One region of the Colwellia psychrerythraea 34H genome, then DNA from elsewhere that is predicted to be linked to it. Evidence: predicted binding sites of a transcription regulator. Region 1 holds the regulator's gene; the other holds the start of a gene.

Region 1 (7,846 bases):
AGGTGTACGACCGCTGCCACTAACATCACTTAAAAAGTCACTTCCTGCATCAAATACTTCTTGAGGGAAGGCGCTAACATCAGGGAAGTCTTGGTAATTACAGTAGGTACAATGAATTCCGCTAGTGGTATTATCCCAAGAATTTACTGTTTTGGTTTCAGTAGAATACATAGCACCAAAACGGGCAGCAGAGAAACCAGTATCTCCATCCGATAACCAAAGACTATCCCATTTTACTTGAGTAACAACATCCTCAATTTCTTTACTGTCTCGAATCATTACATGGGCACGACTGTTGGCGGGATCTAAATAATCAGAAACCCCCGTAGGTGAGACATAATCAGGACTATTTGGATCTTGATTAACACCATCTCCTTCTTGCTGACCACTGTAAATTGAAGGGTCTGGGGTTGCAAAGTCAGAGTAATAAGGCAAAATATTACCATCAACATTCCATTGAACTCGGTTGGCATAACCTAATAACGCTAAGCTACCACCACGACCATTATTTGGTTCTCTTTTAGCTGTTGAGTTACTTAAATCAAACTTCATATTTAAGTTATCATTAACATCCCAATCAAAGTTCAAACCAATAGAAAGTGAATCAGTTAAACGATCCGCTTTTTTAGCGTGAAAGTCAGTTGCTAAACCTGTTTCTTGATACATTGAAGTGATAGTACCATTGGCATCAACAACAGCATTTTCAACATTATCAGAAGTAAACCAATGACCATAAGATGTTGTATCAGATTTGACATCAAAGTCTGAATATAATGCATCTGCGGTAATGACAAGGTTATCTGAAGGTGCATACTGCAAGACTAAGTTTGCATTGGTACGTTCACGTTTTTCTGTGGTAACCAATGAATCAAAGTTTTGCGGAATAAATATATTACCGGTATATACGTCACCGGACTCTGTTACAGGAGCGCCTTTGCCGAAAGAAGAATTTTCACGCCAACCAGCACTTTGAGCACGATTTAATTTCGTTTCACGCTCTAAATACGAGATTGCAAATAAAGCACCAAAGGTATCATCATTAAAGGTATCACTTATCAAAAGTGACGCTTGTGGGGAGGTCTCTTCACTATTACCATCATAAGTTGCTTTGACACTACCCGCTAATTTAAAACCATTAATAGCAAAAGGTTTCGCCGTTTCAATATTAACCGTGGCGCCAATACCACCTGACTGTACCGTCGCTGATGATGTTTTATGCACATCTAGGGTTTTTACCATTTCGGCAGCAAGCGTATCAAAACTAAAATCACGACCTGGATCTTCAGAGGCTTGTTGTCGACCATTAACAAGTACTGTATTAAATTGTGGACCAAAACCACGCACGGTGATTTTTTGACCTTCACCACCCGATCTATCTATCGAGACGCCAGTAATACGTTGTAATGATTCTGCAAGGTTAGTGTCCGGAAACTTGCCAATATCCTCAGCAGAAATAGAATCAACTACGCCACTAGCTTCACGTTTTGTGTCTAAAGCGCGACCAAGAGCGCCTCTAATGCCTGTAACGGTGATTTTTTCAACGTCTTTTTCAGCTGTTTTACTGTCTTCAGCATGCGCTTGCACTGAAGCTGTTGACGCTAAAATTGCAATAATTGCTGTCGATAATGTATTTTTTTTAAACATGTTATCTGTCTTCCCCAAATCATTTTTATTATTTATGGAAAGCAGACCTTGACCACTCAATGTTGCAACTAACTCCGTATCCTCAAGTAAAAGTTTAATGGCTTGTTCAATAGAATAATTGCCAGTTAACTTATTTGCCGTTATATCACTTACTTTATCAAGTGAGAAAATGAGCGTTAAGTCGGCTTGCTCTGCAAATTGAGTGAGCGATAGATCTGCTCTTTGCTGAGGAATATTGAACGAATAGGTATTACTTAATTCAGCACTTTGAACATATGGAGCACACGCTAAAGCGAGTGTTGCTGCTATGCTAGCTGAGTTAAATTTTCGTTGTTCAATAACCTCAACAGTAAGTTTTTCACTTACAAATATTAAAGACGATTGAACAAGTTTTTTCCGCCAGTGCATCGGTAACCTTTTGTTATTTTTAGTGCGTTAATGTAGCCAAACTTAAAATCATTCTGACAAAACTATATTATATTTACTAGTTAATAATCTATGTGCTGGATATAGATGATGAAAGCTAAATTATGGTCTGGTAATAAAAATAGGGCTATATAAACGAGTATATACTTGGTTAAATTTACACGTGTCAAACCACCCTGTTGTCAATTAATAGCTTACTAACCATAAACTTAATTATTAGTAGTCATGTTGATAATTCATATAAAGTCAGCTGTGAACAACAATATACTCTCATGAAAACATAGGTAGATAATCATAATGTGAGGTGATTTCTGCACGTAAACAATAATTAGTTAGATATACCTAAGCGGGGCTTGCCTTTCATCACATCCTGTATATACTACCAGTAATACTGTGTAAATTTACAGGCTAAAGCTATGATAGATTCAACTACCGAATTACGCCCACTGACTAAACGACAGCAACAGATTTATGATTTAATCAAAGCAAAGATTCAAGATACAGGCATGCCACCTACACGTGCTGAAATCGCTAATTTTTTTGGTTTCAAATCAGCTAATGCCGCCGAAGAACACTTAAAAGCTTTAGCAAAAAAAGGCTACATTGAAATGCTTGCAGGCACTTCTCGTGGCATTCGCTTGGTTGAAGAAATGCTTGAAGCAGAAGGTTTACCACTGATAGGGCGAGTTGCCGCCGGTGAACCTATTTTGGCGCAAGAGCATATTGAAGAACATTATAAAATGGATGGTAATTTATTCCATCCTGCTGCCGATTATCTCTTGCGTGTAAATGGCGAAAGCATGAAAGATATCGGTATTCTAGACGGCGACTTACTTGCTGTGCATCAAACTACTGAAGTACAGAATGGTCAAGTTGTTGTTGCCCGTGTTGAAAATGATGTCACCGTAAAACGTTTCAAACGTGAAGGAAATGTTGTCTATTTGCATGCAGAAAATGAAGACTTCTCTCCTATTAAAGTCGACTTAGCTAATCAAGAGTTTAATATTGAGGGTATCGCCGTCGGTATTATTCGAAGTGGACGTTGGATGTAATCCATCATAGCCACTGTTACAGCATTCGTCATATTTATTACCTAATTACTGCGTAATAAATATGGCGTTTTTATTTATCTTCAATATTTTCCTTTCTAAATTTCCACGTGATTTTCTGTAATTCTTAAATCCCTTTATTAGATTTAATCAAAGCTAGTCCCAGTAGAGCTCACACTCTCTTTAGAGCTATTACTCCATTGAATTAAATGGCTTTTTTATAATTCCTCAGTTATAAAATGTTTGACCTAGATCAATTTTTAGCGTAATTCTATAAATAGTAACGCATACAAAACGAACATAAAAAGAATAAAAAGACGTCTGTTTGCTAATCCTGTCACACTAGTTCACTAGTACTATGACTGATTACTCTTTTACGTCGATAATTAACTTGATCTCTAAATTATGTATATTCGTCATGAACCGTTCTATATAGCGCAACCGTGGCTAAACCGAGCTCTTGTTAGTTGATAAAAATAATAATAACAACAACAGATATTCAGTTCAGTGAGTTATGAAGTACATTGCTGCACATCTGTTCTCTATCATTGAAAAGAGGAGATGCCGTGTGGGGAAACATAAGCTAATTTGGCTAGTGTTGGTCAGCCTATTTGCCAATTCAGCCTGGGCAGAGACGCAGTTAAACCTAACTAAAGGGGTTACTGCCGTTAGTAGAGACGTATATGATTTACATATGCTAGTGCTCTATATTTGTACTGCTATCGGTATTTTAGTTTTTGGCGCTATGTTTTGGTCGATTGCTTTTCACAGAAAATCTAAAGGTGCAAAGCCTGCTGATTTTCATGAAAGTACTAAAGTAGAAATTTTATGGACAGCAATACCCATTGTTATTTTAATCGCCATGGCAGTGCCTGCTACACAAACACTGATAGCGATGGAAGACAATGAGAACTCTGATGTTACGATTCAAATCACGGGCTCGCAATGGAAATGGCATTACAAATACTTTGACCAAGATATTGAATATTATTCTGTGCTTTCCACCCCTCGCGAGCAATACCAAAACCAACAAGAAACTAGCGCCATCAAAGGTAAAAACTATTTACTTGAGGTTGATAAGCCGCTTGTTATTCCTGCTAATAAAAAAGTTAGATTTTTAATAACATCTGATGATGTTATCCATTCATGGTGGGTGCCTGCTTTTGCCGTTAAACAGGATGCTAATCCAGGATTCATCAATGAAGCCTGGACTAGAGTCGAAGAACCCGGTGTCTATCGCGGTCAATGTGCCGAGTTATGCGGAAAAGATCATGGCTTTATGCCCATAGTTGTTGAGGTAAAATCAGCTGAAGATTATGACATTTGGCTCAATGAACAACAACAACGTATCGCCGCTGCAGCAAGTGCCGAACAAGACTCATTAAACGCTTCTGTATCAAAAGAAGAACTTATGCAATTAGGTGAAACAACTTACACAGCCTACTGCTCAGCTTGTCATCAACCAACCGGTTTAGGTTTGCCGCCGGCCTTCCCTGCATTAAAAGGTAGCCCTATAGCTACAACGGGTACGATAGAAGAGCACCTCAATATTGTCTTTAACGGTAAAGCGGGCACAGGTATGCAAGCCTATGGCAAACAATTGAGTTTAAAAGAGATAGCCGCAGTCGTCACTTATGAGCGAAATGCTTGGGGCAATGATACTGGTGATATCGTGCAAGCCTCTGATGTAAAGTCTGCTGTTGATAACACATCACAAGATGCTAAAGGAGTCGTCACAATTGAAACTAACGTTGAAGATGCGGTAGAGACAATGACTGAAGAAGCACCCGTTGAGGATTTAGCTAAAGTGTATAGCCAAGATGAATTAATGGCTATGGGCGAAAAAGTTTATATGACAGCTTGTGTTGCTTGTCATCAACCAACAGGTGCAGGATTACCTCCAGCATTTCCTGCGCTTAAAGGCAGTTTGATTGCAATGGGGGATATCGCTATTCATTTAGATATGGTGCTTAACGGTAGTAAGAAAAATCCTGCCATGGCTGCTTTTGGTAGTCAATTAACCAAAACCGAAATAGCCGCTGTTGTGACTTATGAGCGTAATGCTTGGGGAAATAATACCGGTGATTTAGTACAACCTGCAGCTGTTGATGCTGCTAGTGCGAAGTAGGGGGATATAAAATGACCACAGACGTTATAGAACAAGATTCGCACGACGAACATTATGGTGACCATAAAATGACAGGCATAAAACGCTGGCTTTATACCACTAACCATAAGGACATCGGCACCCTGTATTTATGGTTTGCTTTTATTATGTTTTTAACTGGTGGCGCTTTAGCTATGGTGATCCGCGCTGAGTTATTTCAGCCAGGTCTGCAAATAGTTGAGCCGGACTTTTTTAACCAATTAACAACTGTCCACGGGTTAGTTATGGTGTTTGGTGCCATTATGCCTGCATTTACTGGCTTCGCTAACTGGATGCTTCCTATGATGTTAGGTGCCCCAGATATGGCGCTACCTCGTATGAATAACTGGAGCTTTTGGATTCTTCCCTTTGCCTTTGCTATTTTACTTGGCTCTTTCTTTATGGAAAGTGGCGCGCCTAATTTTGGTTGGACCTTCTACGCACCATTATCAACGACCTACTCTAATGGCAGTACTGCTTTCTTCGTTTTTGCTGTTCATATCATGGGGATTTCTTCCATCATGGGGGCGATTAATATCGTTGTCACCATAATGAATATGCGCGCTCCTGGCATGACATATATGAAAATGCCTTTATTTGTTTGGACCTTTTTTATCACGGCCTATTTATTGATTGCCGTCATGCCTGTGCTCGCAGGTGTAGTGACCATGTTACTTACCGATACTTATTTTGGTACCAGTTTCTTTGATGCTGCTGGTGGTGGCGACCCAGTTATGTTCCAGCATATTTTTTGGTTCTTTGGTCACCCTGAGGTTTATATCATGATTTTGCCAGCCTTTGGCATTGTCTCTACCACTATTCCGGCGTTCTCACGTAAACGACTATTTGGTTATAGCTCAATGGTTTATGCCACATCGTCCATTGCTTTGTTGTCATTTATCGTATGGGCACATCACATGTTCACCACCGGTATGCCGCTATTTGGTGAGTTATTCTTTATGTATTGCACTATGCTAATTGCCGTACCTACTGGGGTGAAAGTATTTAACTGGGTCGCTACTATGTGGCGCGGTTCATTAACTTTTGAAACACCAATGCTGTTTTCAATCGCCTTTGTTATTTTATTCACCATCGGTGGTTTCTCAGGATTGATGTTGGCGATGACACCGGTCGACTTCCAATATCACGACACCTATTTTGTTGTCGCTCACTTTCATTATGTGTTGGTTACTGGCTCATTATTCTCTCTCTATGCAGGTGCTTATTTCTGGCTACCAAAATGGACCGGTCACATGTACAACGATACGTTGAGCAAGTGGCACTTTTGGTGTTCATTAATCTCTGTGAACTTACTGTTTTTCCCTATGCACTTTTTAGGTTTAGCAGGCATGCCTCGCAGAATTCCAGATTATGCACTGCAGTTTGCTGACTTTAATAAGTGGGTCAGCATTGGTGGTTTTGCATTTGGTTTATCACAACTTATTTTCTTAGCGGTGGTAATAAAATGTATTCGCGGCGGCGAGAAAGCACCAGCAAAACCTTGGGATGGAGCAATCGGTTTAGAGTGGACGGTAGCAAGCCCTGCCCCATATCATACCTTTAGTACACCACCATCGCAGCAAGACATTGATAATGCTGACCAACACGAGCACTAACTTGTATGAGCACTGATGATGACAAAGCCAACATAAATACCAGTACAGGTATAAGTAATAACAATAAAACAGTAAGGAAATTACTGCTTGTCGTTGTTGCTATGTTTGGCTTTGGTTTTGCTCTGGTACCTTTATATGATGTGTTTTGTGATATTACTGGCCTAAATGGTAAAACAAATGATACTGCAGCGACTTATGAGGCTGACGGCATAGATAAACTACGTACCGTTAAGGTGCAGTTCATTACCCGAAATGCTAAAGGTATTCCATGGGAATTTGAGCCAGTCATTAATGAAATTAGTGTCCATCCCGGTGAAATGAAATTAGTCTCATTTTATGCAAAAAACAATGCTTCTCATGACATTATCGGTCAAGCCGTACCCTCAGTATCACCGGGTTTGGCAGCAAACTATTTTCATAAAATTGAATGTTTTTGCTTTACTCAACAACCGCTAGCCGCGGGAAAAGAAGTTGAAATGAGTTTGCAGTTTTATGTCGATTTAGAGCTGCCTGCAGATATAAATACTTTAACTTTATCTTATACCTTGTATGACATAACCGAGAAATCGTCATAGGGTTCTACTCGAAAAAAGGGATAGAAAATGACTAACAAAGAATACGAAAGTTATTACGTACCCAGCCAAAGCCACTGGCCAATTGTCGGCGCAATAGCACTATTTATGATTGCCTTTGGTGCGGCTAACTACGTCACCGACTTAGCAAATGAAAAAAGTGGTTACGGTGGATATTTGCTTTTGGCTGGTATTGCACTTGTGGTCTATATGCTTGTGGGTTGGTTTAGTGATGTAATTAGTGAGTCGCTAACGGGTAAGTACTCGCATCAGATGGATAATTCATTCCGCCAAGGCATGAGTTGGTTTATCTTTTCTGAAGTGATGTTCTTTGCCGCTTTTTTTGGCGCTTTACTCTATTTACGAGTATTTTCTGTGCCTTGGTTAGGCGGT
Region 2 (7,846 bases), 260 kb from region 1:
TTAGATGCTATCGCCTTTTTATGGAAAGTAACAGGTACTACCTGCATCAATTTACCTGAAACACATGAGGTTGTTCGGTTATTGAGAACTCTCATTGAATCGGCTGAACCTCAAGCGATTATCATCACCGAAACAAATATCCCTAATACCCAAAACCTGACGTACTTTGGTAATGCTAACGAAGCGCACGGCATTTATAACTTTTCATTACCGCCCCTTCTATTAAACACCCTACTCACAGGTAATTGCTTATATTTAAAACGTTGGTTAATGAGTATGCCTCCGTCACAAGACGGCACCCTATATTTTAATTTTATTGCCTCACATGACGGTATTGGTTTACGTCCGGCTGAAGGTTTATTAAGTGAAAATGAACTTGATACCTTAGTGCACACGGTAGAAAATTTTGGTGGTAAAATTTCATGGCGTACTTCTGATACTGGCGAGCAAAAAGCGTACGAGATGAATATCTCACTCTATGATGCGATGCAAGGGACGGTTGATGGAAAAGATCAATGGAATTTTGAACGTTTTATTTGTGCACATGCCATTATGTTTGCTCTTGAAGGCATACCAGGTATTTATATTCATAGTCTGTTGGGTACGCAAAACGACTATCAAAAATTAGCAAATACCCACCATAACCGGTCTATTAATCGACGTCGTTGGCAAGAAAATGCTTTAGAAGAGGCACTCGCTAATAAAAGTTTACATCATGCACGAGTTCTCTCGACGTTAAAATCATTATTAAATACTCGCATTAAGCAACCAGCCTTTCATCCCAATGCGACGCAGTTTACACTTCATTTAGGTTTACAACTATTTGGCTTTTGGCGACAAAGCCAAGATAGAAAACAAAGTATTTTTTGTGTCAGTAATGTTTCTGATCAACCCATAACACTGCCATTAAGTGAGCTTAATTTAATTATTACGGAATCTTGGTTTGAGCTTATTAGCAAGAAAGAAATCACTGAATTAACACAAAAAATACTATTAACACCTTATCAAACAGTTTGGATCAGTAATGTAATAACATAAACGCATTAAAAATGTATCAGGATTGACTGCTGATCTTTCTTAGTCATTTGGCTCACCACTAACTTAAACGAGTTATCTATCATGCGCTCAATTTCACCTTGTGGAATTGAGCCATCGAGAATGATTGTATTCCACAAGCGCTTAATATCAAGATATATTATACCCATAACAAAAAATACAAATCACTTTACAATAATGTTTTTAAAAACAGATGGAAATCTATATTTAGCTTTTAGTTAGATAAACACCTACTTATTTGATAAATATGAAAATATGGACTAAATATATTAGATAGAATAGTTGGTTTTCATAATACCATTGGCGCGGGTTCACAAGGTGTCAACTTAATTAACTCTTTGCTTGCTGGAAGCAAAACATCATCTGACAATAGAACAAGATAGCTATGCAAATGGTGATATTACTGATAAAAATAAAACAGGACGTTAAGTACTATACTAAGAAAGGTTCAGCCATTTTTTTTTCTTTTTTAGGTAAGTGATTAAATATAATAATGAAAAATATACTCAAAAACATTGAACATTCAAGTCTGTTTTATATTATAGAATTGTTAACTAAAGTTTCTATCATTTTCGCCATTATTGGGTGGTTTATTTCCTATCCAGAACGAACTAGACAGAACATTTTAAATGCATACTCAACCATTTATTCAGCTCAAGAATATAAAGGAAATGCAGGAAGAAAAGAAGCCCTTCAGACACTTGCTAATCATGAAACGTATATAGCTCATTTATCCATCAAGAACGCTATTTTAAAAGGACTTGTTCTAAAAAACATGCAGCTATTTAAGATGGATTTCACTTTATCTTCATTTGATGATGTTGACATATCAAATAGTGAATTCACTTACAGTAAATTCAATTCGGTAATAGCTCAGGATCATGATGTTCCAAGGGGTATGACGAGTATAGGTATTACAGCAATCAATACTAAATTTTACCGAGGAGAGTTTAATGCGACTGAACTTCAAGGTAATTTCAATAAAGCTAAATTTTACAATGCCTCATTTGGCTCAACAAAATTTAGGGGGTCATTCAAAAATACAGAACTAAATGGCACTCTTTTTCAACTAAGTGACACGTACTGCTCCGAGATACCTAAGGATTCTTATTGTAATGATGGGACACCTACAATTGATAGTTCTGATTTTACTGACGCTAATATGAATGGATTAAAAATATGGCATTTATATTCTAATAATTCTGATTATTCAAATGCAAAATTCGATAAAATTGACGGTAGAATATTAAATGAAGGCGAAGAAAAAGAAAATTCTATTCAATTTGATGGTGATAAATTTATTAATACTGAATTCAAGCATGCACGATTAACGGGTGTTACTTTCAACAACTCTATATTCAAAGGAGCCAAGTTTTACTATATTAGTTATATGAATGTTGATTTTGCTGATTCAGATATGAGTAATGCAGAGTTTTATGAGGCAAATTTAACATATACAAAAATAAGTAAAACTCAACTAGATTCCGCATACGTTTGTCGTGTTGAATTGCCAGACAAGTCATATTTAGATCGTGATTGTGATTATTTTAAGAATAAGTATGGAGATGTCATTTATTAAATAACTTTTATAATAATTAGAGTTAGAAAATATATTAATTTTATAAAAGATATAAATTCAAATCCTTTGTTCAATAAGGAAAATTTACTTATTTAGTATTATCTTGTAATAGCCTCCAATTCTGCTAACATGCTGGATCTTTATACAGCTTAAATTTGGCATTAATATCTCATGGACAGTAATTTTATAATAAGTCAAAGCGATGCTGTTGATTTCCTGAAATCTTTACCTGATGAAAGTTTAGATTTAGTCATTACAGATCCTCCATATGAATCTTTAGAAAAACATCGAAAAATAGGCACCACAACTCGTCTAAAACACAGTAAATCCTCTAGTAACAATTGGTTTGAAATATTTCCAAACTCTCGATTCGAAGAACTATTCATTGAAATATATAGAACATTAAAAAATAACACTCATTTTTATTTGCTATGCGATCAAGAAACCGCCTTTATTGTAAAACCAATAGCAGAATCATGTGGCTTTAAATTCTGGAAGCCTATTGTTTGGGATAAGATGAAAATAGGCATGGGATATCATTATCGAGCAAGATATGAATTTATTCTTTTCTTTGAAAAGGGTAAACGAAAATTGAACAATCTTGCGATACCCGATGTATTGCAAGTACCAAGAGTTTATAGAGGTTATCCAACAGAAAAACCCGTTGCTTTGATGGATATATTAATAGAACAAAGTACTGAAAAAGGCTTTCTGATTTGTGATCCCTTTATGGGATCTGGTTCCGTAGGCGTATCAGCCCTATCACTTTCTAGGAAATTTTACGGCAATGATTTATCTATAGATTCCTTGAATCATACTATCGATCGTATAAAAAATATTGAAGAAACTCCCGATACGTGTTAAAAACTTGCTGAACATGGAAGAACTTATATCACAGTGAGTAGTTTAATGGCAGATTGGCCTGAATTTTATCCAGAAAATACCCCTCCTTCAAAAGCAGTGGCTACTGAAGGTACATCCTTTCGATTAGTTAATGAACACCCACCTACTCGTGGGGACTTCAGGTCAACTTATGAGGAGTATCCTAATAGAAAATTTAATCAGTCTGCTATTGCAAATGCTTGTGGAACCTCTCAATTTAGAGAATTAAAAGATATTCAAAAAAAACGTCAATTATTTCCTCCTCTTAGAAATAAAAAAATAGCTGTGGGTGAACTGGTGCCAACTTTAGGCTTAACAATGAAAACTTTTGAGCCAACTCACCATACTGTTTGGTACTTAAAATCAGCCCAACCACAAATTATATTTGAAGTTTTAAAGGAAGAGATCTAATGGAAATACTTCCTAAATCAGCATATTTCGGTAATTTAGAAATTTTTCATGTTTATGAATATTACGAAGGTCCAAAATTATTTAGTGCTGTCAATGGTGTCGGTACTTATTATATAGCCTTTTGGATTGGTTCAAATGATGATGGAGATGAATGGCTATACGCTCCTGTAAGCGATCAAAGATTAATAGAATTAGAACAATCAAAAATAAAATTAAGAGACGTATTTATCTACCCTAATGATTTAGTTTTCAAGGTGGAAACATATTTCAATGAAGATATTACCTCACAAGTTCAGCAATATTCTGCTTCACAACTGACTGATGAAATATTACCTCCAAGCACATTTTATATTGAATTAACGGATAATTTATCCAAGTCATTTCAAGTAGAAGATGGTGAAGATGTTACAGAACTTTATATTAAAAGGTTCGCAGGTAGATTAGCACCAAACTTAGCTTCTATATCTAAGGTTGCGGATGCTTTTTCTTCATTATATTTAGAAATACTAAAGAGCTTAAAAATTAGAAATAAATCACTGACACCTTTAGATGCTCGTCCTGGTTCGTTCATTTTACGCCTTAAATCTCCCAATATAAAAGAATGTCTACCTGTAATTAAAACAATATTTAATATATTAAACGAAGAACAAAATCCTTTCCCGAAGTTATTAGAATTAAATATTGATGTAAGTACTATTGAAACTCTTTTAGAAGAAGTGATTGATGGTAAAGTTAAAATTCAATTTGGTCTTGCAGAAAAGTTTGAAGCTGAATTAAATATATCTAAAGAAAAAGCTTTAGAATCCCTAGAACAATTAAAAGAACAATCTTCTTCATTAATTTCAAGTTTATTAGTACCTCAGGCCAATAATTTATCTAAGATATTTCATGCTGTAGAATTAAAAAGTGAAGGGAGATTTATTACACCTTCTCTTCTAAACTTAACAACAGAAAGACAAGTGGCTTATTACCTTCATGCGGCTAGAACACTAGGTTTATTATCAAAAAACAACGCTATTAATTCAGTTGGATATCAATTCAGTACAATGAGTTATGCTCAAAAAATGAATATAGTTGCAATCAGGTTTGAGAGTAGCGACTGTGGTTGGGCTTGGCTAAAATGGTCAAATAAAAAATCTGTTGATGAATTAGATCCATCCACTGCTACAGCATTTTTGATTGAGAAATGCCCTTCATTAAGTAAAAATACTGCTGAAAGAAGAGCTAAGACATTAAGTATGTGGCAGAGAGAGTTAAAACCTTTTCGTACCATGACATCAGTTTCAGAACAAATAATTCAACCAACTGACTAATGCTATTCAAATCAAACAACTTAAACTTTATCGAATTTAATATAATTTCAAATTCGATTTAAATTTTAATCAAAATCGACTCTTGATCTTTTTTAGTCATTTTACTAACAACTAACATGTAAGAATTATCAATTAATCGTAGTACCTCATTTTCAGGCACTGAGCTATCAAAATAGATGCTTATCCAGTGCTTTTTGTCCATATGGTATCCTTCAGTTATTGCAGGATATATATCTCGCAAAGCAGCACCTTCATCAGGATCACATTTTAAATTCATCATCATTAAATTGTTTCTTTCTCCAACCAAGGCAAACATTTTATTTTTAACTTTAAAGACAGATGTATCTTCACCAAACGGAAACTCCAAAGTAGATTCAGGTTTAGATAAAATATATTTTTTTAGGTTTTCAAATTCCATCATATCACTCTACTTATATTAAAAAGTTTGGCTTAGGTTTAAGCGTTTGCATCTTAGTGGAACCTGTTCTATTTTTCTTTTCACGATTACCATTACTATGTTTCTTTAGACAGTCACACAAAACCATATTTTCTGATATTAAATATTCAATTCCTGCGGTGATGTCTTTATCCCAACGAATAAATTTGTGTTTTACGTATCGGTGATTATAACAGTGTAACAATGCCTCTTTGACAGAAAAACCTGCTTTTAAATAATGGTATAAATTAAAATCAGGTAATTCACAGCAATCTTTTACATTTCTTAATATTTGTAATTGTGGAGGATTTTTTTTGTCTCGACTGTAAAATAAAAGCTCTTCTTTAAACGAGTCGTTAATATAATCTGACAGTACGCTAGGTTTAAAACACTTTGCCTTTTCAAATAGGTCTTCAAAACGAGGATCAATATCAACTAGAATATCTACTTCTTTTAATATCCAGTTATTTTTAACTAAATTATAATCATTTTCTGATGCTAGCTTTTCACTTATATCTTTAATTAATTTTAAGTTTTTCATTATGTATACCTTCTTTTATTATTTTTTATATTGGTACTTTTTGATTGTTCAGTAGGAACTAATTGACTTGAGGTACCTCTAGTTAATGAACTTTGACAAGATGGTGATGAATTATCATGGCATTCACTTAAGGTATTAATAATTTGTTTGTTTTGTTGGTAATAGTGTTCTTTATATCGTTTTTTTCTTTTTGTTGCAGGTTGATACTGACAGTGATCAAGACCTACTCTTTTTAATACAGATAAATTAAAAGCATGTTTTAACACCCTGACGATACTTTTTTGTTGCAGCTCAATCCTTGTTTCTCCATTGATCACTTTGCCTATTATCATGTTCAAATGTGGATTGTCTTGGTCATGTAAATTTATAAACAGATGATCTTTTATCTCTTCAGCAGATACATTTAAGAAATTGATTAATTCAATGACTATATCTTTACTTATTAACTTCCACTGTTCTAATGTAATTTCTACAGGTAAATTGGGAGGTAAAGAAAAACACACACTTTGGGCAAAAGAATTAAATCCACGACCTCCCTTTTTACGTTTTGCCGTGTGTAATTCTTGTTTAGTGATGTTCAACACCGTCTTTAAATAAAAACGCTCTATATTGCCAAATATGGGCTTTATAGTGGTTTTACCTTTGTGGTTTTTGTGATCATCCGAGACTAAGTATCTTAGAAATTTTAGTAAACCTACGCCTTTTTGCTTTATTGGTTGTGTCACAACCGTCCAGTTTTTTAACATAATTGATTTTCATTGTTTGATACATTAAACATATCAAACAGGAAATTTATTTAAAGAGGAAGAGTGAAAAATGGAAGAAAACCAAATAGCTAATGAGATATTTTTCACTCTTTCCAGATAGGACAACCTGTCACTTCGTTAAGGATTGTCCCTCTGTCAGTACTAACAAAAAATATATAATAGTATATAGAGCCTTGTATTTTAAGCGTTTTATTTAATTATCACGTTGACAGTAAAGTTTTTTATTTGTATTATCACTTCATATTCAATTTTGGAATAACAACCATGTAAAACTTACGAATATATAATAACAACAATATGAGGATATATAATATGAAAAAATTATTTGGAAGAAAACAAGATGAATTAGGCACAAATAACAAGAAAAAGTTTCATTTAGAACGAACGAATACACATACAATTCGGGATAAAGAAGGAAATACAATTCACTACGAAGAAGACGTGATTTTCAAAACAGTTAAAAATACACAGCCACATTATTTCCAGACTTATACACAGCATTTAGATGGCTTAAACACTTTAACTAAGCAAGAAAATAACATAATAAGAAGATTGGCAGATCTAGCAGACTTTGAGTCGAGTATTATTAATTTAAATTCATCTATCAAAAAACAGATCATTAAAACACTAGAAATTGAATTAAAGACATTTGATAATATTTTACTGATTCTAAAAAAGAAACAAGTATTATTTCATTTAGATAAAAGCGTATTTGTACTCAATCCATTTTATTTTGGTAAAGGTGCATGGACAGATCAGCTAGAGCTTAGAAAGGCGATAAAAATAACAAAAACAAACGATCAGCCTTATAAGTTTGATTATTCAAATCTCGTTATCGCTTATAAAGATACACCTAAAAAA

What was found. The regulator LexA, encoded in region 1, represses DNA repair genes until DNA is damaged. The targets are predictions, from matches to a motif close to TACTGTATNNNNATACAGTA.
Region 2: CPS_RS02255 (DNA-methyltransferase) is a predicted target of LexA. The motif match lies at 2,766-2,785, and genes of this name have one in related genera.

Annotation. Positions count from the first base shown of each region.
Region 1 covers NC_003910.7:235,608-243,453, reverse strand. The annotation lists gene CPS_RS01090 (TonB-dependent receptor) at 1-1,644, opposite strand, end outside; gene lexA (transcriptional repressor LexA) at 2,487-3,122, shown strand; gene coxB (cytochrome c oxidase subunit II) at 3,688-5,247, shown strand; gene ctaD (cytochrome c oxidase subunit I) at 5,259-6,881, shown strand; gene CPS_RS01070 (cytochrome c oxidase assembly protein) at 6,887-7,456, shown strand; gene CPS_RS01065 (cytochrome c oxidase subunit 3) at 7,484-7,846, shown strand, end outside.
Region 2 covers NC_003910.7:500,403-508,248, reverse strand. The annotation lists gene CPS_RS02265 (alpha-amylase family glycosyl hydrolase) at 1-1,038, shown strand, start outside; partial or broken gene CPS_RS23825 (MmcQ/YjbR family DNA-binding protein) at 1,044-1,181, opposite strand; gene CPS_RS02260 (pentapeptide repeat-containing protein) at 1,550-2,635, shown strand; gene CPS_RS02255 (DNA-methyltransferase) at 2,807-3,499, shown strand; gene CPS_RS02250 (hypothetical protein) at 3,545-3,928, shown strand; gene CPS_RS24015 (DUF6575 domain-containing protein) at 3,928-5,241, shown strand; gene CPS_RS02240 (MmcQ/YjbR family DNA-binding protein) at 5,300-5,659, opposite strand; gene CPS_RS02235 (hypothetical protein) at 5,673-6,218, opposite strand; gene CPS_RS02230 (hypothetical protein) at 6,218-6,964, opposite strand; gene CPS_RS02225 (hypothetical protein) at 7,298-7,846, shown strand, end outside.